Regions from separate parts of the Massilia sp. S19_KUP03_FR1 genome, predicted to be linked through region 2. Evidence: predicted binding sites of a transcription regulator. Region 2 holds the regulator's gene; each other region holds the start of a gene.

Region 1 (5,899 bases), on a different contig from region 2:
TGGGACTGAAGTGCGATTCGTCGAAATACAGAAGGTTGTCTTGTCCCGTTTGCGCCATGCCCTGCAACGACGCCACGATGCCCTTTGCACGGTCAAAAGCATCTGCGTTGCGTTTGTCCTTCAAGCTGAGACGATATCGTTTGTACCGAAATGCCATGTCCGTCAGATACGCTTTGATGCGGTTCAGACTAAGCGGCGTATCTGCGGCGCGTTTCCACCCTCGCTCAATGGAACCGGCCGTACCACCGGCATCGCGAGCCAGCGCACCGAGCTCGCGCCGCTCCTCATCGGACAACTTCCGAAGTCGCGCTCCTGCCCGCGCGCACGATTGCGCGGCGTTGTCCTACACCAGCCTGCGAGACAACCGTTAGCTGTTAGATTGCCAACACTGACAATCCAACCGACGCCGGTCCAATCATGAAAACGTTTCACTGCGACAAATGCTCGCACCAAGTCTTTTTTGAAAACACCCACTGCTTCCACTGCGAAAGCATGCTCGGCTACCAGCCGGTCACGCGCACCATCAACAGCTTCGAGCCGGCCGACGATGGCCTGTGGCGCAGCCTGAACCGCAAGGACGAAGGCACGCTGTATAAGCAGTGCAGCAATTACGTGCAATACAACGTCTGCAACTGGATGCTACCCGCGGACGACCCGCATGCGCTGTGCGAGTCGTGCCAGCTGACGGTCGTCATCCCAGCCCTGACGTCGGAAAAAAACCACACGCTGTGGGCCCGCCTGGAGGCGGCCAAGCGCCGTTTGCTGTTTTCACTGGCGGCGCTGAACCTGACCCCCGCATCGAAAGAGAGCGAGCCCCAGACCGGGCTGGCCTTCCAGTTCCTCGACGATGCGATTTCCGACCAGTGCGTGATGACCGGCCACGACGACGGCCTGATTACACTGAACATCGCCGAAGCCGACCCGGCCGAGCGCGAGCGCACGCGCGAGCAAATGCACGAACGCTACCGCACGCTGCTGGGGCACTTCCGCCATGAGAGCGGGCACTATTATTTTGATCGGCTGGTGGCCGATACCGCATGGATCGAACCATTCCGCGCGCTGTTCGGCGACGAACGCGAAGATTACGGCGTCGCGCTGCAGCGCCATTACCAGAACGGCCCGGTGGCGGACTGGGAAGAACAGTTCGTCAGCAGCTACGCCAGTTCGCACCCGTGGGAAGACTGGGCCGAAACGTGGGCGCACTACCTGCACATGCTCGACACGCTGGAAACGGCGCACGCCTGCGGCTTGTCACTGCATCCGGTCAAGGCGGGCGAACCGTCGCTCGAAGCGGTCGCATTGCCAATGAAAACCGGGGCGTTCGATGAGACCTTGCACGACTGGTTCGCGCTGACGTATGTGCTCAACAGCCTCAATCGCAGTATCGGGATGCCGGATTCGTATCCGTTCAAACTGAGTACGCCGGTGCTCGAGAAGCTGGCGTTCGTGCACCAGGTGGTGAAGGAGAAAGCGAAGGTGGCATCCTGATCGCGGCGCGAATACGCTTGACCATGCTGCATGATTGTGATGGGTCCCGGCCTGCACCGGGACGACGGTTTTTAAGCCGACGGTTGCCAGTATGGTTGCCTTCATTACGTCTTACCGGCGAAAGCCGGGACCCATGCTTCTTCGGCAGTACGGCACCAGAATACTAAGGCGCCGCCTCCAGCAGCGCCACGCTCACCACCATTTGATGCGCGGCCAGGGCCGGTCCGAACTGGTTGAATATCGCCACTTGTGCCGCGTCGTGCCCATATCCCAGCGCCACGCGCCCGCCGCGCGGCGCGTCCTGCGTCGCGTCGAAAGTATACCAGCGTCCACCCACCCACGCCTCGAACCAGGCATGCAGGTCCATCGGCGACAGGTCGTGCAGATAGCCCACCACGATGCGCGCCGGAATCGACAGGCTGCGGCACATCGCGATGCCCAGGTGGGCAAGGTCGCGGCACACCCCTTCGCGGCGGCGGTTGACGTCGGCAGCCGTCATGTGGTCGTGTATCGAGGCCGGATTGAATGCCACCTCGCGCCGGATCCAGTCGCAGATCGCCACTACCTGGTCATACCCCGGCGCCGCATCAGCGACAATCTCCGCCGACATCTCGTTGAACTGTTCGGATTCGCAATACCGGCTCGGCAGCAGATACGTCAACACGGCATCGGGCAGGGTCTGCACGTCATCGAACGGCGCGCCCGGCGCGACGTCGATCATGTCAGCCGTCAGCACATCGGCCGAGGTGTGGATGGAAAACTCGCCGGTCGGTACCACCAGGCGCTGGCACAAATTGCCGTACGCATCGGTGAACTCCAGCACCGGCACGCTCGGCGTCATCGTGTAGGTGTCGCGCGCCACCCATTGCTGGGCGCCGCTGCGCGCACGCAGCATCATAATGAAGGGCGTGGGGCCGGGGACGGTAAAGCTCAGGGTGCAGCCAGTACGCAGCCACATGGGCGCTCGCTTTCGGATTCAGGGTTGCGCGCACCACGCTGGTGCACGGCGCACGCCGCGCCACGCACCGCGACCAACCAAACGGCATGCCCGTGGTAATGTGTTGTCACGATTGCTTTAATGGAAGACACGCGGTCTAGCTACTCAAGCAACGATTCTCATGAGCATTGTATCAAGCTGCGCGCGATAGTGTTGCAGGTACGAATCATGCTTACCTTGCAATGTAGAGCGCCCACCAGCATCGTATTTCCATTGATCGCGCCCACATCGAAAGGTTTTTCCGCATGGCCATCCGCATCGCGCTGCACCACAAGACCAGTTACCGTTATGACCGCCTGGTCGCCCTGTCGCCGCACGAGGTGCGCCTGCGCCCGGCGCCGCATGCGCGGACCCCGATTTTGTCGTATTCGCTGAGCGTGCAGCCAGAACAGCATTTCATCAACTGGCAGCAAGATCCGTATGGCAATTACATCGGCCGCTTCGTGTTCCCGGAAAAAGCCGACCACCTCGAATTCACGGTCGACCTGGTCGCCGACATGACCGTCATTAACCCGTTCGACTTCTTCGTCGAAAAGTACGCCGAGACCTTCCCGTTCGCCTACCCGGCGCAGCTGAAGGCGGAGCTGTCCGCCTACCTGCAGACGGAAGAGCCGGGCGCATTGCAAGCCGAATGGGTCGCCAAAGCACGCGCCGACCTGCTCGGCAAACCACTGGCGACCAACGATTTTCTGGTGGCCATCAACCAGCGCCTGCGCGACGATATCGCCTACCTGTTGCGGATGGAACCGGGCGTGCAGACGCCGGAAGAAACGCTGACAAACCGCTCTGGCTCCTGCCGCGACAGCGGCTGGCTGCTGGTGCAGATCCTGCGCGAGATGGGCCTGGCCGCACGCTTCGTGTCCGGCTACCTGATCCAGCTGAAGGCCGACCAGGAAGCACTCGATGGCCCCAGCGGCGCGCTTGAAGATTTTACCGATTTGCACGCCTGGACCGAGGTGTACATCCCCGGCGCCGGCTGGATCGGTCTCGACCCCACCTCCGGCATGCTGGCCAGCGAAGGCCATATTCCGCTGGCCTGCACGGCCATGCCGTCGTCGGCTGCGCCGGTTTCCGGCTTCACCGACAAAGCCGAAGTGACCTTTGTCCACGAAATGACGGTCACGCGCATCCATGAAGACCCGCGCGTCACAAAACCGTATTCGGAAAGCCAGTGGAGCGACATCGACAAACTCGGCCAGCAGGTCGACCTTGAACTCAAGCGCCAGGACGTGCGCCTGACCCAGGGCGGCGAACCGACCTTTGTCTCGATCGACGACATGGACGGCGCCGAATGGAACACCCTCGCCCACGGCGACAACAAGCGCGAACTGGCGGGCAAGCTGATGCACCGCCTGAAAAACCACTTTGCGCCGGGCGGCATGATCCATTACGGCCAGGGCAAATGGTATCCGGGCGAGCCGCTGCCGCGCTGGGCCCTGAACATTTTCTGGCGTGTCGACGGCCAGCCGATGTGGCTTGATGCCGAGTTGTTCTCCGATGAACACGTCGACGACGGCTGCACCAGCGCAGACGCCGAGCGTTTTATCGCGGAACTGGTGCGCACGCTCGGCCTGCCCGCCGGCAGCCCCATTGCCGCCTACGAAGACGTGCTGCAGCAGGCCCAGCGCGAGCAGGCGCTGCCGCGCAATCTCGACCCGCTGGCGGCCGACCTGAAGGCGCCGGAAGAGCGGCGCCGCCTGGCGCGCCTGCTCGAACGGGGCCTGGGCCAGGTGGCCGGCTACGTGCTGCCCCTGAAAGCGGCCGAACACGACCCCACCTTCATGCTCGGCACCAGCTGGTGCACCTCGCCGTGGCCGATCAAGCGCGAACACCTGTACCTGCTCGAGGGCGATTCGCCGCTGGGCCTGCGCCTGCCTCTGGCCACCCTGCCCTGGGTGATGCCGGAACAGCGCGACGAAGAGTTTGATGTCGACCCGTTTGCGCCGCATGACCCGCTGCCGGCCGAGAAAAAAGAGCGCCGTCCGGTGCTCGGCGTTGCCGCCGGCAAGTCGGCACGCGCCGCCACGCCCCTGCCAAAAGACGTCGCCCCGCGCGACGTGATCCACACCGCCCTCTGTGTCGAAGTCCGGGAAGGCCGCCTGCACGTCTTTATGCCGCCCTTGAAACGCATCGAGGATTACCTGGCGCTGGTGACGGCCGTGGAGCGCACCACGGCGGCCCTGAAAATGAAGCTGTGGATTGAGGGCTACCCGCCGCCGCGCGACCCGCGCATCAAGCTGCTGTCCGTGACCCCGGACCCGGGCGTGATCGAAGTGAACATCCATCCGGCCGCGAGCTGGAATGAGCTGGTGTACAACGTTTCGACGCTATACCAGGAAGCGCGCCTGACGCGCCTGGGCACCGAGAAGTTCATGCTCGATGGCCGCCACACCGGCACCGGCGGTGGCAACCACGCGACACTTGGCGGCGCCACCGCCGAAGACAGCCCGCTGCTGCGCCGTCCCGATCTGCTGAAAAGCCTGATCACCTACTGGCAGGTGCACCCTGCCCTCTCGTACCTGTTTTCGGGCACCTTCATCGGGCCGACCAGCCAGGCGCCGCGCGTGGACGAAGCGCGCGACGACAATTTATATGAACTGGCGATCGCCTTCCAGCAAATGGACAAGGTGCTGCCGACCCTGCACCCGGGCGACAAGCCGTGGATGGTCGACCGCCTGCTGCGCAATATGCTGGTCGACCTGACCGGGAATACGCACCGGTCGGAATTCTCGATCGACAAACTGTATTCGCCGGACGGCCCCACCGGGCGCCTGGGCCTGGTGGAATTTCGCGCCTTCGAGATGCCCCCGCACGAACGCATGAGCCTGGTGCAAATGCTGTTGCTGCGCGCCCTGGTGGCGCGCTTCTGGAGCCAGCCGTACCAGGCCAAACTGGTCCACTGGGGTACCGCGCTGCACGACCGCTGGATGCTGCCGCATTTTGTGGCCCAGGATATCCGCGACGTCGCGCGCGATCTGCAGGCGGCCGGCTACGCCTTCGATGAAAGCTGGTTTGAGCCGTTTATCGAGTTTCGGTTTCCGCGCTTCGGCACCGTGGTCTACGAAGGCGTGGAGATGGAACTGCGCCAGGCCATCGAGCCGTGGAATGTGCTGGGCGAAGAAGTCACAGGTGGCGGCACCGCGCGCTACGTCGATTCGTCGGTCGAGCGCATGCAGCTGCTGGTACGCGGACTGACCGATGGTCGCCACGTCATCGCCTGCAATGGCCGCATGCTGCCGCTGCACCCGACCGGCGTGCCGGGCGAGTACGTGGCCGGCGTGCGCTTTCGCGCGTGGAGCCCGTGGTCGGCGCTGCATCCGAGCATCCGGGTGCAGGCACCGTTGACGTTCGATCTGGTCGACACCTGGAGCGGGCGCGCGATTGGCGGTTGCACCTACCACGTGGTGCATCCGG
Region 2 (5,899 bases):
CAAGGATGCGCAAATCAACGAGAACATGGTCCTGCTCGTCCTGGCCGGCCAAGACTATAAAACTGACCGCGCATCACTGGCATGGCTGCCCTACCCCGCCGTCAGAAAAGCCAGCGCATTCGAGGCAAGCGACAACGGCCAGTCACGCCCCCTGCAAGTCTGGAAAGCCGCGCTCGACAAGGCCGCCGCGAACGCCGGCATCCAGAAAACCTCGATCGGCTTCGTCATCCACGACGCTGCCAACCTGCACCGCGACTCGTCCGACCGCCTTGCCGTGCTGGCCCGCACCATGACCGAAGAAGTCCCCGAACTCGACTTCATGAAGCAGACCTTCAATACCCCCGCCCTGCTTGGCGAAATGGGGGCAGGCACGGCCCTCACGAATCTCGCGCTGGCGATTGCCTACGCTAACCACTTCGGCAAGAACGTGCTGGTGGCCGGCACCACCGACCAGGAGGAGCTTACCGCCACGGTCGTGCTGCCGCCGCCCGTCGTGCGGCCGATCGTGCCCGGCGCACCCTGGTTCCGCGCCCGGGGCGGCAACCATGCCTATTTGCCGTGGTGGGGCTTGCGCCATGATGCACCGCGCTACCCGCAAGGTTTTTCGCAGTGACCCACCACGAAAGGACATGCCATGCGTCGCGTGATTCGATTGAACGATCCAACCAGCCATGGCGGCAAGGTCGTCGCCGCCGCGCCTAATACGACCGCGATGGGCGTTGCAGTGGCGCGCAAGGGCGACCGCTGCTTTTGTCCGATGAAAGGCCATGAAGTATGTGTGATCGCCGAGGGCGATCCGCATGTCCTGATCGACGGCGTACCGGTTGCGTTCGAGGGCCACGCCACGAGCTGTGGCGCGACGCTGATGTCAACCGTGCCGAAGAGCGGCTGCGGCTGAGCGCAGAATCAAAAAAGGTGCACATCAGGCGCCGTGATCAGGAAACGCTGCCCGACATAGTCGAAGGTGATCGCTTGATCCTGGAAAGGCACCATGCCGATCGTGCCGAACAGGCTCGAGCCCCCAAATGCCGGCTGCTTGTCAATCGTGCAGAACGATGCCCCGGTACCGGTACCTAGCCCAATCGGCCCGATATGGAACGCAGCGCGGATCGGTGCCGTGCGACAGAGCATCGGATGATTCCACGACATCGTTGTTACCGCCACCGCATCGCGTGCGCCGGCTGGCCCTACCAGCGCCAGCCAATCAGGTTCGTGAAACACAATCAATTGTGCAGGCGCGCTGCCGGTGTCGACGATCAGGGAAACGCGGCGCCGGTCAGCGAGCGTGACTTCGATGAGCGGGACCTGCCCATGCCCTTCCTCACTGGTCGTCATCGTGAAGGGCACGCTATTCGCATCCGTTGCGACGAGCGCAGCGGCGCCTTCGATAAAGCGAAAGCGGGCATGGCGCAAGTCCAGCGTCAGATTACCGTTCGCGAACAGATCGTTGCCGATGGTGCCCACCAGGGGGCCGACATCGGTCAAACGGCATCCGGTTTCCCGGTGGGCTGCATCGTCGGGGTAGATCAGGTTGAAGGTACGCCGTCCCAGCATGGCACCGACGCCGAACTGGCCGATCACGAGCTGCCCGGCGTTCGCGGCGTAACGCACTGGCAAGCCCGAGCGATACAACCGGCTGGTGCCTACCGCTGTGTCGAGCTGCATGCTGCACGCGTTACCGTCGAGTGTGACCGGCAGGACGATGGCGACTCTGTCTGTCACGAAACCCGGCTGCGCCTTGATCGCCCAATTGAAAGGATACCAATCGCTCGCCGCCGCGGCAGCAGTGAGCCACGTGAGTGCCAGTATCGGCACGCAGCATCGAAGCAAGCACATCATCATCGAATCAACCTTCTTGTTGAGCATGTTCTTTCGATGATAATTTATAAGTTACCAGAAAGCAAAAAAGGCGCCCATGAGGCGCCTTCCCTGTTCAGTTGGTATGCATTACACCGGGACGGCAACGCCCCCTTCAGTCAGGTGTTTGATGGCCTGATGGTCATGCTCGTGTACTTTTTCCTTGTATTTCATGACCTGGCGGTCGAGCCGGTCGATGAGCGCATCGACGGCGGCGTACAGGTCGTGCGAAAGGCTTTCGACGTGCAGCAATTTGCCGGACATTCGAAGATTGATTTCTGCTTTTTGTCGTTTGTCTTTTTCCGTCAGATTGTCGACGGTGAGGATCACGGCGATGTCGATCACTTGATCGAAGTGGCGGCGAATGCGTTCCAGTTTGGCCTGGACATATTCGCGAATGGCGGGGGTTACTTCAAGATGATGTCCACTGATGGTGAGATTCATACATAAACTCCTTTGAAGAAATGCCACGCTCGGTGCCGTACGCGATGCGCGCCGGTCGAACGCCTTACATGGACTTGCGCAAGGTAACAGGAGGGATCTTTAATGCTTCACGGTATTTCGCGACCGTGCGGCGCGCGATGACCATCCCCTGTTCCCCCAGCATGTCCGCGATCTTGCTATCAGAAAGTGGATTTTTAGGGTCTTCTGCTCCTGTGAGTTGCACAATCAATGCCCGGATCGCCGTCGAGGATGCTTCTCCTCCCGCATCGGTGGCGACGTGGCTGCCAAAAAAGTACTTCAGCTCAAACATGCCGTGTGGGGTCAGCATGAATTTCTGGGTGGTGACACGTGAGATCGTGCTCTCGTGCAGACCTAGTGTATCAGCAATCTCCCGAAGAACAAGTGGCCGCATGGCAACAGCACCGTGCGAAAAGAAATTCTTTTGGCGCTCCACGATGGCCTCGGAAACGCGCAGGATCGTGTCGAAACGCTGGCGCATGTTCTTGATCAGCCACTTCGCTTCCTGCAGTTGCGCGCCCATCTGGGCTTCGCTCTTGCCCTGCTTGAGCAAGGCGGCATAGGCGCTGTTCACGCGCAGGCGCGGCATCACGTCCTGGTTGAGCATGCACACCCACGCGCCCTTGACCCGCTTGACCACCACGTCGGGCACGACGAAGTCCGACACGTTCGACGCAAACACGTTGCCGGGGTGCGGATTGCAGGCGCGGATGACCACTTGGGCCTCGCGCAAATCTTCATCGTCGCAATCGAGTGCTTTTTTCAGCTTGGTGGTTTCGCGCTGGGCGAACCAGGTCAGGTGATTTTCGACGATGGCCAGCGCCATGCGCCGCGTAACCATCGGGATGCCCGCCATGCGCCGGATCTGCAGCGCCAGGCATTCGGACGCATCGCGTGCACCCACGCCGACGGGATCGAAACTCTGCACCAGCGACAGCGCCGTTTTCAGTTCATCGAGATCGATCTCAAGTTCTTCCGGCAGGCGCGCGTGGATGTCGTCCAGCGACTCCTCCAGGTAGCCATTGTCGTCCAGTCCATCGACCAGGATTTCGACCAGCGCGCGGTCGCGCTGCGACAGCACCGCCAGGCGCGCCTGCTCCATCAGGTGCTCGCGCAGCGTGGTGCCGGACGCTTCGATCTGGGGGCGCGATTCTTCGTCGTCGCTGCCCTTGGCGCGGCTGCTGTCGCTCCAGTCAGTGTCGCCGTCGTGGCTGACCTGCGCTTCTTCGCCGCTGCCGCCGCCCTCTTCTCCGCCACCTTCGGCCGCGCCTTCAGCAGGCGCCGGCGCATCCTGGCTGCCTGGCGCGGGAGGGGCTTCGCTCTGCGCGCCTGGTGCGTTGATGGCGCCGTCGCCCAGCAGCCGCACGGAGCGGTCGAGCGGGTCGTCGAGGCGCTCCAACAGCGGGTTGTCGGACAGGGCCTGCTCCAGCTCCTGGTGCAGCTCGAGCGTCGAAAGCTGCAACAGCCGGATCGACTGCTGCAACTGCGGCGTGAGCGCCAGGTGCTGCGAGGTCCGAAGCTGGAGTGATTGTTTCATCCCTTACATCCGGAAGTGTTCGCCGAGGTACACGCGCCGCACCGACTCGTCCGCGATAATATCGTCGGGACGGCCGGAGGCCAGCACCGCACCCTGGTTGATGATGTAGGCGCGGTCGCAGATGCCGAGCGTTTCGCGCACGTTGTGGTCGGTGATCAAGACGCCGATGCCACGCTCTTTCAGGAAGCGCACAATGCGCTGGATCTCGATCACGGCAATCGGGTCGACCCCGGCGAACGGTTCGTCGAGCAGCACGAAGCGCGGATTGGTGGCCAGCGCGCGCGCAATTTCAACGCGCCGCCGTTCACCGCCGGACAGCGACATGGCCTGGTTCTCGCGCAGTTTTTCGATCTGCAGGTCGGCCAGCAAGGTGTCGAGGCGATCGTTGATCTGGGCCTTCGACAGCGCCTTGCCGTCCACGGTCTGCAGTTCGAGCACGGCGCGGATATTGTCTTCGACGGTCAGCTTGCGAAACACCGACGCTTCCTGCGGCAGATAGGACAAGCCCATGACGGCGCGCCGGTGAATCGGCAGGCTGGAGATGTCGACGCCGTTGATTTCGATGGCGCCGGCGTCCGACGGCACCAGGCCGACGATCATGTAGAACGACGTGGTTTTGCCGGCGCCGTTCGGGCCCAGCAAACCAACCACTTCGCCGCATTTGACCTGCAGCGACACGTCGCGTACCACCAAACGTTTGCCATAACTCTTCTGCAGCCCCCGCACGATCAGGGTGCTGCCGCTGTCAATTTCCGCCATTATTTCTTACCCGCTGGGGCTGGGGCTGGGGCTGGGGCTGGGGCCGCAGCTGCGGCGGCCGCCGTTTTACGGGGTGCCAGGATCAGCGTGCCGCGGCCTTTGCCGACACGGCTCTCGCCACTGACGTCATTGCGCACCAGCGCGACTTCCTTGCGGCTGTCGTAGGAAATGAATTCGCCATCGACCTGGTTCGACAGGCGCGTGCCTTCCAGGTTTTTCACGGTCGCGTTGTTAAACAGCTTGGCCATCTCGGTGCGCTCGTCGTATTCGATGCGCTGGGCCTGCCCCTCCACCCACAGGTCCGGGCCGCCGTCCTTCTTCTGGCGGAATGTGGCCATCTTGCCCGGCACGGTGGTGAGCGTGACGCTCATGTAACCGTCGGCCGACGCCTGCAGCACGGCCTTTTCCGATTTCATGATCAGCGTGCCGCGCGTGAGGATCACGTTGCCGGTCAGGATGCGGGTCTGCGTCACTTCGTCGACGTCGGCCGAATCGAAGTCGATCACGGCCTGTTTCAGCGAGTCGGCCTTTTCGGCGCTGGCATGGAAGGCAAGCAGCGACAGCACGGCGGCGGCGAAGATTTTTTTCATGGGAATCAATCCTGGTTCAAAGGGCATGTGTCGGTTTTTATCGTTGAATTATTTTGGCGTCCGCGGCTGCGACACGATCTGGCCCTGGCTGACCACGTGCAGCTTCTGCGTTGCATTATTGGCCAGCATGCCGACGCCCGTCAGCCTGGACGTGCCGAGCAGGATCTCGACCGGTTGATCGGTCTTGACGATTTCATCGTCCGGCAAGGCGCTCAGCGCCTGACTGTGAATCTGCAGCGCCTGCGTCTTGCCAGAGGCGGGGCGCAGCACTTCCACGTCGCCCTTCATGTCGACCTGGTTCTGCTCATGCAGCACCTGCGCCGTTTTGGACGTGACGGTCATGCTCGGACGGCCGGGAGTCATGCTGCGCATCACCGGCTTGTCGATGTCAGAGACATCGGTATCGGGCCGGTGCGACAGCCTGGCGCCGGAAAGCACGTAGTGCGGCAGGCCGGCGGGCGACATGCGCACGTAGCTGAAGTTTTCGACGATGTAATCGGGCTCGCTCGATTTCACGTCGACGTTCTGTTCGCCCTGGTCCTGCGTCACCTGCACCAGCCAGAAGCTGCCCAGCGCCAGGAACACAGCGCCCAGCATCAGACCGATCAGGGGCCAGCGGTGCGCGGTGCGCTTGGAATGACTTTTTTGGCTGTTGGGCATGGGCTCAGTAACCAATCACGCGTAATAAGGCGCA
Region 3 (5,899 bases), on a different contig from region 2:
AGGCGAGGCGCTGTCGCCACCACCGCCGCCGCATGCAGCGAGCAGGGTTGCCATCACTAGCGAAAGTGCGGGAACTGCCAGTTTGGTTTGCATGAAGTGATCTCCAGAAATTATTATAAAAACAAATAATAACCACAAATCAACTTCTTTTTATTTCATGCGAACCGAATAGAACGGGGTCTACAACTGCCCTGCCGCGCCGTCCGCGAGCGCTGCGTAGTCCGCTGGTGCATGCGCGTAATGGTCCTCGAAAGCCTTCAACAGCACAGCGTCGTTATCGATGATGGCGCCGTAGGCTTCTTCGAGCGTCTCTTCCAGCTCGCACGCATCGAGTTCCTGGGCGATGGCATGCTGCCCTGCCCCGATAATGCCGGCAATATTCCCGAAGCCAAAATAGCGATACGCGGCGCGCGACGCGGCCACCTGGTCGGCGCTCAGGCATTTGATGGCATGCAGCGCGCCCATGTTCATCACCAGGCCGTGAAACGTCAGCAATGCCATCAGCGCGATGTCGCCCGTGCCTGGCGATGCCGGTCCATTGCCGCAGGCGCGCTGCCAGATTTTTTCGGGGAGGGTGAGGTCGTGCATGGCGTGGCTCCTGCTGGCAAGTTGGTCGGAAGTGCCCCAGTGTAACGGAAGCCGCGGCGCACTGGCCGACGATGCGGACCAGGCCGTGATCGACGACAAACACCCTCAAGGCTTACGTCTTCGCGCGAATCGTGTTGCGGATCACGCCCACCCCGGTAATCTCGGTCTCCATCACATCGCCGTCCTTGAGGAACTCCTGCGGCTTGCGCGCAAAGCCGACACCCGACGGCGTGCCGGTGGCGATGATGTCGCCCGGTTCCAGCGTCATCCCGCGCGACAGTTCGGCGATGATGCGCGGGATCTTGAAGTACATCTGCTGGTAGCTGCCATTCTGCTTTTCCACGCCGTTGACGCGGCAGATCACGCGCACGTCATCGAGTTTCACACCGGCCGCGCTGACAATCCACGGACCCATCGGGCCGTGGCCATCGAGGCTTTTGCCCTTGGTGAAGAACACCAGGTGATCGGGCAGCTTGTCGACGACCTTGTCGACGCGCGCGTTTTTGCCTTCTTCGAAATGGTCCAGATAATTCCAGACGACGCAATAGATGTTGCGGTCCGGGCGCGGAATCGGCGACAGAAAGCGCGCCTGCGCCACCGGCAGCAAGCCGGTCTTGCGTTGCGCCGCCCGCTCGACCAGCAGACGCAGTTGTTCAAGGCCGGCCGGCTTTCACGTCGACCATGGCCCCGTCATCGAGCACCACCACCAGGCCGGGGGTAGCGCTCGCACCCAGGGCACAGGTCGCCAGGCGCGCATGCCGAGGCTGGCGGCCAGCGGCGGCACCGACCGCACGTTCACAGCAGCAGCAGCAGGCACGGTGTCCTGGGCCGAGACGGCGCGGCCGGCGCTGGCGATCAGACCGCCGATGAGGGTGGAAGTGCCTGCCTTGAGCAGGTTGCGGCGGTTTGTCATGGGTTTGCTCCGTTGATATTGTTGTGCTGGGACTGCCAGCCAGTGTCGAGCAAATCATGTCATCGGCTTGAACCTTGAAATGCCAAGAGAACATACGCGCAATACAACAATATATCTCAGCAATATTTCAATAAATAGAAGTTAACTTTCATTAATTCAATACATCGTTCTTCGAATAAGCGCCGGCTGTCGAGAAAATTTACAGCTAATGAAACGCATATCGATCGTCGTGTTTTTATTTTATAGAAATCAAGTAGTTAGAATAAAATAAATCACTGGCACGCTTTCTGCTCGCTGGATAATTTCACCTGAACCGGAGAATCCCATGACCATGCGATCCCTGAGCAAATTAATCGTCAGCTTGTCCTTACTGGCCTGCACTTCCGTGTTTGCAGCACCGCTGGTCGTGAATGTTGCCGGCATCCGCAGCTATGCCGCAGAGGGCAGTAGCGCGAATACGGTTCTCTCCTTTAATGTGGGTGCCTTCGCTACCATTACCGACGTCTCGTACAACGTCAACGTCACCGCATTTAGGCCAAGCTACCTGTCCGAACTGAGCTTGTATTTTGGCGACACGGACCAGTCGACCGGCGTGTTCTTTACACCAGGCTTTGAGGATGACCATCCAGGCACCGCTAGTTACGCAGGCTCGGCCAGTCTGGTCGATCTGGGCCTGGACTTCCAGGTGGGCGCCGACGGCCTGCTCCGCCTCGAGTTCTATGAAGACTTCAACGATGCGTCAGTGTCGCCTGACGGCATGTGGAATTTCGGCACCATCACCTTCACCACCGACGCTGTCGATACGCCGCCCGGCAACGTCCCCGAGCCTGCCAGCGGACTGCTGATGGGCGCTGGCCTGGCGCTGATGGCCTATTCGGCGCGCCGCCGTCACGCGAAAGATGCTGCTTGACAGGGCAAGAGCAGCGCGGCCCCTGCATACAGGCCCGGGCAAGCTGCTTTTTATATGCAGAATTAATAATGAACGGTTTTTATAGACTTATGAAAACAAGTTTATTGTTCAAATAATTTTACTGTCGATAAAACTTACATTTCACAAGCCGATCAATCGACTGAATTTAATTTATCTATATAAATCAACCACATGGCATAATCATCTTGACTGGCATGCTTTTTGCATAACTAATATGCCTACACTTTCGGAGATGGTCATGTTGCTGCGTTCACTACATAAACTGCTGATCGGTTTGTCCGTTTTTGCTTGCACATCCGTGTTTGCGACACCGATCACGTTCGACGTGCGCGGCATCCAGAGCTACGGCCAACTCGGTGCGCCGCAAAATCCGGTCTTCCTGCTCGACGTGGGCGCGAACGCGACGGTTACCGGCATTGCTTACAACGTCAACCTTACGGCGTTCGATCCCAGCTGGCTTTCCGAAGTCACCCTGACCTACACCGATTCGATCAGGTCGGTCGGCGGGAACCTCGCCCCGGCATTCAACGTGGACGCATCGGCGACGGGAATGTACTCGCGCCTGGTGAACCTGCTTGCCCAGAACCTGAGCTTCAGTGTCGGCGCCGATGGCATCCTGCGCCTGGAGTTTAGCGAATTTTTCGATGATGAAAAGGTGACCCCGGACGGCATCTGGAACTTCGGCAGCGTCACGTTCTACTTCGCCGGCGACCCGGTTCCTGCAAGCGACGTCCCCGAGCCAGGCAGCGCGCTGCTGCTCGGCGCTGGCCTGGCCATGATGGGCTATTGCGGCCGCCGCCGCCGGGCCGGCATGCAAGCGGCCGCGTAAGCGATCGATTCCGTACTGCGGCAGGATGGCCCGGGCTGCACCCCGGGCCATTTTTACGTGTGCATCCTGTGCAGCGCCTTGTCGACGCTGTTGGCCAGCTCCGACAGCTCGAACGGTTTGCGCAGCACATAATTACTGCCGATGACCTTGTCCACCGCCTCCATGTCGGCGTACCCGGTCGAGATAATCATCGGCAGGCCGGGATAATCGACACTGGCACGCTGCACCAGCTCGGCGCCGGTCATGCCGGGCATCAGGTAGTCGGTGATCATCAGGTGCGGGCGCTCGCGCTGCAGTTCGCGCAAGCCCGCTTCGCCGTCGCCGGCCGGCGTGACCAGGTAGCCCAGCGCCTCGAGCGATTCCACCATCGACTGGCGCACCAGGCTGTCGTCTTCCACCACCAGGATGCGCGCGCCGGTTTGCGACCGGCGCGGGCCGCTGCGCGCTTCCACCTGCACAGCACGCGCCGGCGCGGCAGCCACGCGCAGCCAGATTTCGACCGTCGTGCCCTCGCCCTGCGTACTGGTAACACGCGCGCTGCCGCCCGATTGCTGCGCCATGCCATACACTTGCGACAAACCCAAACCGGTTCCCTTGCCCACGCCCTTGGTGGTGAAGAACGGCTCGAACACCTTGGCCATGACGGCCGGGCTCATCCCTTCGCCGGTGTCGGTGACGGCAATCCGGACATATTCTCCGGCGTTCAGTTCCACCGGCGGCACGGCACGGGCCGCATGAATGCGCAGTTGGCCGCCGCCCGGCATGGCGTCGCGCGCATTGATGGCCAGGTTAATCAAGGCCATTTCCATCTGGTTGGTGTCGGCCATGACCCAATGGGCGCTGTCCTCGACGTCAATGGAAAACTGCACGCTGGAGCCGAGCGAGGTGGCCAGCAGTTCGCGCACACCGGCCAGCATCGCTGGCACCGCTGTCGGTTTCAGGTCGAGGCGCTGGTTGCGCGAAAACGCCAGCAGCTGGCTGGTCAGTTTGGCCCCCTGCTGACACGCCTTGCGCGCCACTTCGGCGCGGCGCCGGGTGGTGGCGTCCTGCGACATCATCAGGATCAGGTCCATGCTGCCCTGCACAACATTGAGCAGGTTGTTGAAATCGTGGGCGATGCCGCCGGTGAGTTGGCCCACCGCCTCCATTTTCTGGAACTGCATCAGCGCCTGCTGGACCCGTTCGCGCTCGAACGCTTCGGTCATCAGGCGGTCGTTGGCCAGCGCCAGCGCGCGCGTGCGCTCGTCGATGCGCGATTCGAGCGTTTCGTTCAGGCGCACCAGTTCGGCCTTGCTGCCATGCAGGCTGTCGGCCGTGCGCGACAGGTCGAGCAGCACGTCGCGCGCCGCATACTGGCGGCGCCGCCCGCGCAGTGCGGCCAGGGTGGCGCTGTGCAAGGTTTCGGTGTTCAGGGGCCGCTCCAGCATGATAACGTTGCCGAGCCGCGCCAGCAGCACATTCGATTCCTGGCGCGCCTTCACATTTTCCGACGACACCAGGATCACGAACGGAAAATCGGACCAGGCTTCCTGCGCCTCGAGCGCGCCGATCAGGCTGGCGATGTCGGCGCTGCGCAGCGCCTCCTCGGCCAGCAGGGCCGCGCCGGCGCCGGCCGCCATCGCGTCCACCAGTGCGGCCAGGGTGTCGATCCCTTCGCACACAATGCCCTGGGCCTGCAGCACGCGCAGGATCACGTCCTGGTCGCGCCCGCGCGGCGCCAGCACCAGCAAGCGCTCCTCGAAACTGGCGCTCACCTTATGGCGCAGCATGGGCACTGTCGTCGCGCAGCATCGGCGTCTTGCCGCGGTAGGTGGGCAGGCCGGACAGCACGCCTTCGAACCCTTCCAGCGCCGCGCCCACTTCAATGCCGGCCGCGCCGATACGCAATTCGTGGATGGTCAGCGCATGGTCGCTGATGCGGCTCTTGATGGCGGTGACCGCGCGGTGCAGCCTGCCGTTCGACTCGAAAAAGCGCAGCATCAGGGTGGCGTCGGAGAGGTAGCTCATGTCAATGTCGGCGCGGATGTCGCCGATCAGGCCGTGCTGGCCCAGAATCAGCACGGTGGTCACGCCCTGCCCGTTCAGATACGTCAGCAATTCATGCATCTGCAAGGTGAGGTATTGCTCGCCGGGCATCGCTTGCAGGTAGGCGTTCAGGCTGTCGATGACGATGAAACGCGCCCCCATGTTTTCCACGTCGCCGCGCAACATGTGGGCAAACTCGCCCGGCGCCAGTTCGGCCGGGTCGACGTGCTGGACTTTCAACTGGCCGCTGGCGATGTAGCCGGACAAGTCCATGGCCAGCGCCGCGGTACGGGCAAAAAAGGTACCCAGGCCCTCATCGAACAGATACAGCGACGCCGCCTCGCCGCGCTGCAGCGCCGCCAGCAGGCACTGGGCCGACAAGGTGGTCTTGCCGATCCCGGACGGCCCCACCACCAGCGTATTGGTACCGGCCGCCAGGCCGCCGCCCAGCATGGCGTCGATGCCGGGCATGCCGGTCGAGTGAATCATCGGCTGAAACGCGCCGCTGTGATCTGCCGCCACCAGGCGCGGGAACATGACGATGCCGCCGGTGTCAAGGATGTAGTCGTGGAAGCCGCCGCGAAATTTGATGCCACGCATTTTGACGATCGAC
Region 4 (5,899 bases), on a different contig from region 2:
ATGCTGCCGCACGCACCAGAGGGAGCGGGCTATGACGTTTGCGGCACGCCGCCGAGCAGGCCCAGCTTGCCACCGTTGACTGCCACACTGACCGCATTGATCCACCCTTTTTCGGCCAGCAGCGACAGACTCTTGCCGGTCGGGTTGCCGCTGGCATCGGTGACGCGCGCGCCTTGGATGGCGCCGGCAGCATTTGGGTTCAGCCCGGTCAGCACTTACACTGGCGTGAACGTCGCGGCATCGAAGAACGTGCGGGTCAGGCCAACCACTTTTTTCAGCCTGGCGTTGCCGGGCGTCGTGACCTTTCCGCCGCCGGCGGCCGGCGGCAGCTTCACAGGAGGGGTGGCGACTGGCGCGGTTCCGGCAGGCGTGAATGCCTCGACTGTCTTGACGACGTTGACGGCTGGATCTTTACCGAACCATGCATTGGACGCAGTGCCTGGGAACTTCTTGTAGATCCAGGCGTTTCCTGCGCCATAACGCACGGTGACGCCGGCGCCGACGCCGACGGTGAAGCCATGACCCTCATCAGCGACTTTCTTCCAGGTGCCGGCAACCGTTGGCGCACCGGCGATCGGGATGGCGACGGGCGCCACATGCCGCCTTGGATCCGGCCGCGCGCGGCAGGATGGCGAACTGCGGACCGTTGCGGTAGTCGGTCTTCACGGCACGACCGATGAACTTCTTCCATGCGGCGGCGCCGCCCGGCGCGCCAGAATCGACGGTCAGGGCGTGCGCCGGCTGGAAGTTCGACGCGTAGCCGACTGTGCTGTTCGAGTTGCCCACCATATCGCCCAAGACTGTGGACGCAAACTCGCTGCCGACAATGGCACTCGTGCGGAACGCCAGCTGCTCGGGGGTGTTGCACTTCTGCGCGGAAATTCTTGCGTCAACCGTGGCTGAATAGACCTGACCCAGCGTCGCGTAAAAAGGCGCGTACAGCCCGTCGCGGATTTTCACGTTGTACAGCGCGGCGTCGATCCAGCAGAACGCCGGGTCCATCATGCGGCCAATCTGGAACTTTGCCTTCCATGCCAGTAGCGGCCCGGCCTTCGCGAAACCGAGTTCGGCGACGTGCCCGATAGCGGACGTGAAATGGTCGTCCTGCCACGGCGCACCAGCGGTATTGTTCTGATAAGTGATGCCGTAGCCATTTGTGATCATGCCGAGGTTGTTATTCGTGCCGTTTGTGTAGGTGGCGTTGTACCAATCAAGGTTTGCATTCAGGAAGCCGAGAAACTGCGCCTTGAATTTGTCGTTGTCCGGCGTGATGTAGGCCGCTTCACCCAGCGTGCGCATGCTCCAGCCCTGCCCGCGCAATTGGTCGTTCTGGAACAGCCCCTTTTCGTATTTGCGGTAGCCCGGGTTGTCGATCAGTGCGTTGTACATTGCCCAGAATTGCAACTCTTCGAGGTAGTAGAAATCGCCGGTCAGCAGGTACGGTAGATACGCGAATCCAGCCTGGTGCGCGGTATCCGACGTGTAAGGCGTGGCACCGTCAACCACGAGTGCGGGGAAGGCTTCTTTCACCCCGGTATATGGGTTGTTGGTGTCCGTCTCGCGCCCAGCAGCGTCATGGCGGGGTGATCCAGGATGCTGACCGGGCGATCTGTGGCGCGGTCGCGGTAGTGCATCGAGAAACTACCAGAACCGTCAGCGGTCGCCAACGTTGCATCCCGCGCGCGACTGTCCATGCTGAGCAGGTAGGCGGGAGACCACATCGGCAGAATGCCAATATCATCACGGCCACCGGTTGTCGGCATGTAAGCCACGGCCAGACCGATTTGCATCGGGCCGCCCTTGCCGTTCATCCGGGCCGCCAGCGACTGCAGCAAACCCTCGGATGGCATCACCGTCTGGTCGTAGTTCGGTACCGCGCGGGGGGAAATCAAGTAAGGCACGTTCGATTGCACATTCAAGGCCGGCGCGTCGCCCCACCAGAACAGTTTGCGCCAGCGCGCGTGGTGCAAGTGTTTCAAGCCGGCTTTGTTGTAGACGGACCTGGCGCCCACCAGGATCTCGGCGTCATAGGTGAAGTTCTGCGGGCCCGGCTCGTAGGCCCAGTTGTTTTCGATGGTGACGTCGACGCGGGCCTTTTTTATGGCGCTGTAGTAGCGCACGGCAAAGCGCGCGGCAAGGTGCGGGTGTGCCACGCCAGCAGAGGTGGTCAGCGGCGCCACAACCTGCCATTCGTTGGCGACGGCGCCGGCCAGCTAGGTGGCCTTGGCGCCGACTTTCAGCAGCTGGTCAGCCGATGCGGTGTACTTGACGCCGGCAATAGTGGCGGCGGCAGAGGCGGTGAAGCCAGCGGCCAGCAGATCGGCGGGCGTGGCGCGGCTTGCCGCCGCCGTGCCGCCAGTGTTCAGCGTCATCGCGCCGGTGGCACCGGCGGCCAGCGTCGGGACGATGGCGGAAATGATCGCGTGGCGCACGCTGCCATCGGCGTGCGTGGCCTTGACGTCGACCTGCAGCGGCACGGTGGCGCCGGCCAGCTTGCCGACCAGGACGTCGGACTTCTTCATGTCGCCGGCGGCGAATATCTGGCCGAAGGTGACGGGCACGTTCAATTGGGCGGCGCCGGTATTCTGGAAGCGCACATCGGTGATGGCGCCGGCTGCGGCTGCGCGGGCGGCCAGCAGCGCGGCGGCCAGGAGCAGTGTGATGCGGGATCGGGTAATCATCGTGTGAGCCTTTGAAGATATCGTTAATAATTCGCTGAAACTTATGCAATACGGGTGATTGCTAGTCAGAATTTTTTACACTGGGAGATCGCAGGAATTTTAAGCCTTTGATTTTTATAACGAATCGACTCTGGCACAACAATTGCTCTTAAGTCAATTCCATAAAAACAACCATGAGAAACGAATGACTAAAGATACCCTTGCCGCTGTCTTGCTTGCTGCTCTTGGCGCAACCGGCACCGCTCAAGCGATCCCAGTGATCACTTTTCAGGGTGTCGGCAACACGGCAAACGTCGCCGACTTCTACAACGGCGGGACGGACAGCCTTGGCTACTCGCTCGGCTACAACTATGGAATTCACTTCAATGCGATCGCTGCTTTGAATGAAGCAGGCGCGTATGTAAAAGGCGGAGCGGGCATGACGATCGCAGCGAACCTGTTCGGTGAAGGCGTCGCGTACTTGATTAAGTTTAACGCTGCTGAAAATACAGAACTGGATGGCTCGTACTCCTACATTAATTACGGAGGAATTTCCGATAGTCAATATATTACATCCAATCTAAATCCTTTTTGCAGCACAGAAGCGTCCTGCATCGATAGAGGTTATCGATATATTCATCCAAGCCAAATGGGAAGCTACTCGTTCTATTCGAACGGCGCCGAAACACAGGTTTTCTTCAATACTGATCGTCTTGACAATATTACGTTCGTCGCGCTTCCAGGTAGCAACACTCGAATACCTGAGATTGCTGGTTCGTCAAATTTAGATCGCGATATTCCCGAGCCGGCGAGTCTGGCACTCCTGGGTTTGGGTGCATTCGGACTCGTAGCGGCGCGTCGCCGTTCCAAGGAGGCGTAACTAGCGCCCCCGTTTTATGGCGCTGCGTCGAGCAGCGCCTGCTACCTTGGCGTCGAACTCGGCGCGGTCCTTGTCGAACTTTACGTCGCGCATAGTCAAGTCCTTCTCGCGGTTATCCAGATCGATCTGCATCTGCGCAAGCCGGCCGTGCGCGTCGATGATGTCCTGCCTGGTCGGCTCCCCGCCGGTGGCAACGGCACCAAAACGGCTTCAGCGTGACTTTCGGCGGATGCTTCTCTTCCTTCATGCCCGGGGAAGAGATGTGGCATGAATGTTTGCGCGGAGCCTTACATGCTGACGTGCTTCGCCGTGCACGAGATCGACGCGTTGTTCAGTCCATTTGCCATACGTGTCGCTGTGGGCCAGCAGGTTCGGAAAGTGTCAAACTATTTGAGGCATTTTATATAAATAGTTTAGTTCGTAATTTTGGCTATAGCTTCTTCCCCGGCTGAGTCCTTGATCGAGCCCGGACAGGCCCGGCTGTCGCTGATCCTGGCGCGGCCGTTAATGCTGGGCAAGCCGGAGAAATTCGGCGGTAGCGGGATGGCTGATCAGATCGGCCAGCGGAGCCGGGTAGTGTCATTTTTTCGGCTGATCCCGGGCGTTGATGACCACGGCTATATTGACGTTGTCTCGTCCCTGTACGGCGGCGTACTCGCGTGTACGACTGACTGCTACTGGACAAGTAAAGGGGCGTGGTTCTGGCCGTTGAAGTAGAGCACCGGCAGCCGGCCATCGCCACCTCCAGCTTGGTGGCGTATCCCTGCCGGCTATACGACGCCCATGATTTTCTCAACCGTGCGCAGGCCACCCAAACCAAGCGAGCCCAGCAGCCGTCAGCGCGTACGCAGCGCCCAGCGCCAGGATGAACTTGCAGGAGAAGCCGGGAACCAATCAAATCAAGAATCTGTCATCGCGTTTTGCGCGCCATGCGCAATCCGACCGTTTCCGCCCCCCACATGACATCACCGGCACAAGCGCAGCAGGTGTTCCGCTTGCAACCTTCAAAGCAAGACAAGTTGCAAGGAAACAACGAAGCTGTAACAAAGTGTGTATATTGTCGCGAATCAACTATATACTCTCGATATCGCCTGACTAGTAGTTATCTTGAGAGTAATTATCCTCCCTTCGCGCCCCCTTTCCGGGGAGTTGAACGGTGATATCCAGGCCTGCCTCTGACATAGGCAGGGACAGGTGCCGCCTGCATGCGCAAGCATGCTGCAAAACCGTTCCGCCGCACTGCGCCTACCTTGCACCACACGCCACGATTCGTTCGACTGCGCTCGGATGGCGTCAGCTTTCGCTTTGGTGATGTGAGTATTGGTGATGATTGCAGTGAGCGGGCACCGCAGATTGAACGAGACTCACTGGCATCGGTCGCTGCCGTATGAACTGTTATAGAAACCCCGATGTTGCATAGGAAGCAATTTTAACTGCAACATCTCTTTGATTTGACCAGGAATATTATGAACACCTTGCACGCCCAATTTCCCCGCACCACGCGCCGTCTGCGCCAACTCGCCCTGCCGCTTGCGTTGGCCGCCCTGCCGGGTGCCGCGCTGGCCGATGACAGCAACAAGATTTTTACCGTGGGCGGCTTCGGCACGCTCGGCGTGAACACGTCGTCCTTCGACAATGGCGACTTCGCCGTCAACCCATTCCAGCCCACTGGCGCCGGCACGAAAAAGCAATGGTCGGCCACCACCGACACCCTGGCGGCCATGCAGGTCGATGCGAAGATCGACGAGCACTGGTCGGGCGTGCTGCAGGTGGTCAGTTCGATGACGGCAGAAAACAGCTTCGAGCCGCATATCGAATGGGCCAACATCAAGTACGCGTTCACACCGGACCTGAGCGTGCGCGTCGGCCGCATCGCCCTGCCATCGTTCCTGGTGTCTGACACCCGCCTGGTCGGTTACGCCAATACCTGGGCCCGCGCGCCACAGGAAACCTACAGCCTGTATGGCCTGACCAATTCCGACGGCATCGACGGCAAATGGAGCCAGTCGTTTGGCGGCTTCCGCAATACCGTGCAGGCCTGGTTCGGCCGCGCCAAGGGCATCAAGGCCCCGAGCGCCGGCGGCACCACCACCGAGTTCTCGATGCGCAAAATGCGCGGCATCTCGGATACCGTTGAAAAGGGCGCGCTGACCATCCGCGCCAGCGCCCACATTTCGCAACTGGTCTTCGAGCTGCCTGCCAGCTACGGCAGCGACCTGCTGATCGGCTATAAAAACTACAGCCTGGGCGCGATCTACGACCCCGGCACCTGGTTCGTGCAGGGCGAAGTGGCACTGCTCAAGCGCTGGATTTCCGCGCCGCTGTTCGGCATGCCGCCGGGCTCGGAGCGCGCGTTCAA

What was found. The regulator sigma-54, encoded in region 2, starts transcription at its own class of promoters, with help from an activator protein. The targets are predictions, from matches to a motif close to TGGCANGNAANCTGCTTT.
Region 1: a site for sigma-54 is predicted at 2,643-2,660, ahead of V6M87_RS22725 (transglutaminase family protein). Genes of this name have one in related genera too.
Region 3: a site for sigma-54 is predicted at 2,623-2,640, ahead of V6M87_RS01845 (PEP-CTERM sorting domain-containing protein). Genes of this name have one in related genera too.
Region 4: a site for sigma-54 is predicted at 2,813-2,830, ahead of V6M87_RS05095 (PEP-CTERM sorting domain-containing protein). Genes of this name have one in related genera too.

Annotation. Positions count from the first base shown of each region.
Region 1 is NZ_JAQQPS010000024.1:68,855-74,753, reverse strand. It holds gene V6M87_RS22740 (transposase) at 1-295, opposite strand, end outside; gene V6M87_RS22735 (zinc-binding metallopeptidase family protein) at 418-1,488, shown strand; gene V6M87_RS22730 (transglutaminase family protein) at 1,652-2,446, opposite strand; gene V6M87_RS22725 (transglutaminase family protein) at 2,731-5,899, shown strand, end outside.
Region 2 is NZ_JAQQPS010000014.1:164,131-170,029, reverse strand. It holds gene V6M87_RS17045 (hypothetical protein) at 1-613, shown strand, start outside; gene V6M87_RS17040 (PAAR domain-containing protein) at 635-898, shown strand; gene V6M87_RS17035 (hypothetical protein) at 907-1,866, opposite strand; gene hpf (ribosome hibernation-promoting factor, HPF/YfiA family) at 1,948-2,301, opposite strand; gene V6M87_RS17025 (RNA polymerase factor sigma-54) at 2,366-3,856, opposite strand; gene lptB (LPS export ABC transporter ATP-binding protein) at 3,860-4,615, opposite strand; gene lptA (lipopolysaccharide transport periplasmic protein LptA) at 4,615-5,205, opposite strand; gene lptC (LPS export ABC transporter periplasmic protein LptC) at 5,254-5,865, opposite strand; gene V6M87_RS17005 (KdsC family phosphatase) at 5,881-5,899, opposite strand, start outside.
Region 3 is NZ_JAQQPS010000002.1:28,872-34,770, reverse strand. It holds gene V6M87_RS01870 (hypothetical protein) at 1-93, opposite strand, end outside; gene V6M87_RS01865 (hypothetical protein) at 181-588, opposite strand; gene V6M87_RS01860 (fumarylacetoacetate hydrolase family protein) at 701-1,186, opposite strand; gene V6M87_RS01855 (hypothetical protein) at 1,259-1,501, opposite strand; gene V6M87_RS01850 (PEP-CTERM sorting domain-containing protein) at 1,827-2,411, shown strand; gene V6M87_RS01845 (PEP-CTERM sorting domain-containing protein) at 2,671-3,261, shown strand; gene V6M87_RS01840 (ATP-binding protein) at 3,315-5,030, opposite strand; gene V6M87_RS01835 (ATPase domain-containing protein) at 5,017-5,899, opposite strand, start outside.
Region 4 is NZ_JAQQPS010000004.1:22,278-28,176, reverse strand. It holds gene V6M87_RS05120 (hypothetical protein) at 30-215, opposite strand; gene V6M87_RS05115 (hypothetical protein) at 216-596, opposite strand; gene V6M87_RS05110 (hypothetical protein) at 529-1,530, opposite strand; gene V6M87_RS05105 (hypothetical protein) at 1,527-2,180, opposite strand; gene V6M87_RS05100 (hypothetical protein) at 2,214-2,681, opposite strand; gene V6M87_RS05095 (PEP-CTERM sorting domain-containing protein) at 2,866-3,540, shown strand; gene V6M87_RS05090 (hypothetical protein) at 3,541-3,672, opposite strand; gene V6M87_RS05085 (hypothetical protein) at 3,997-4,257, shown strand; gene V6M87_RS05080 (hypothetical protein) at 5,007-5,899, shown strand, end outside.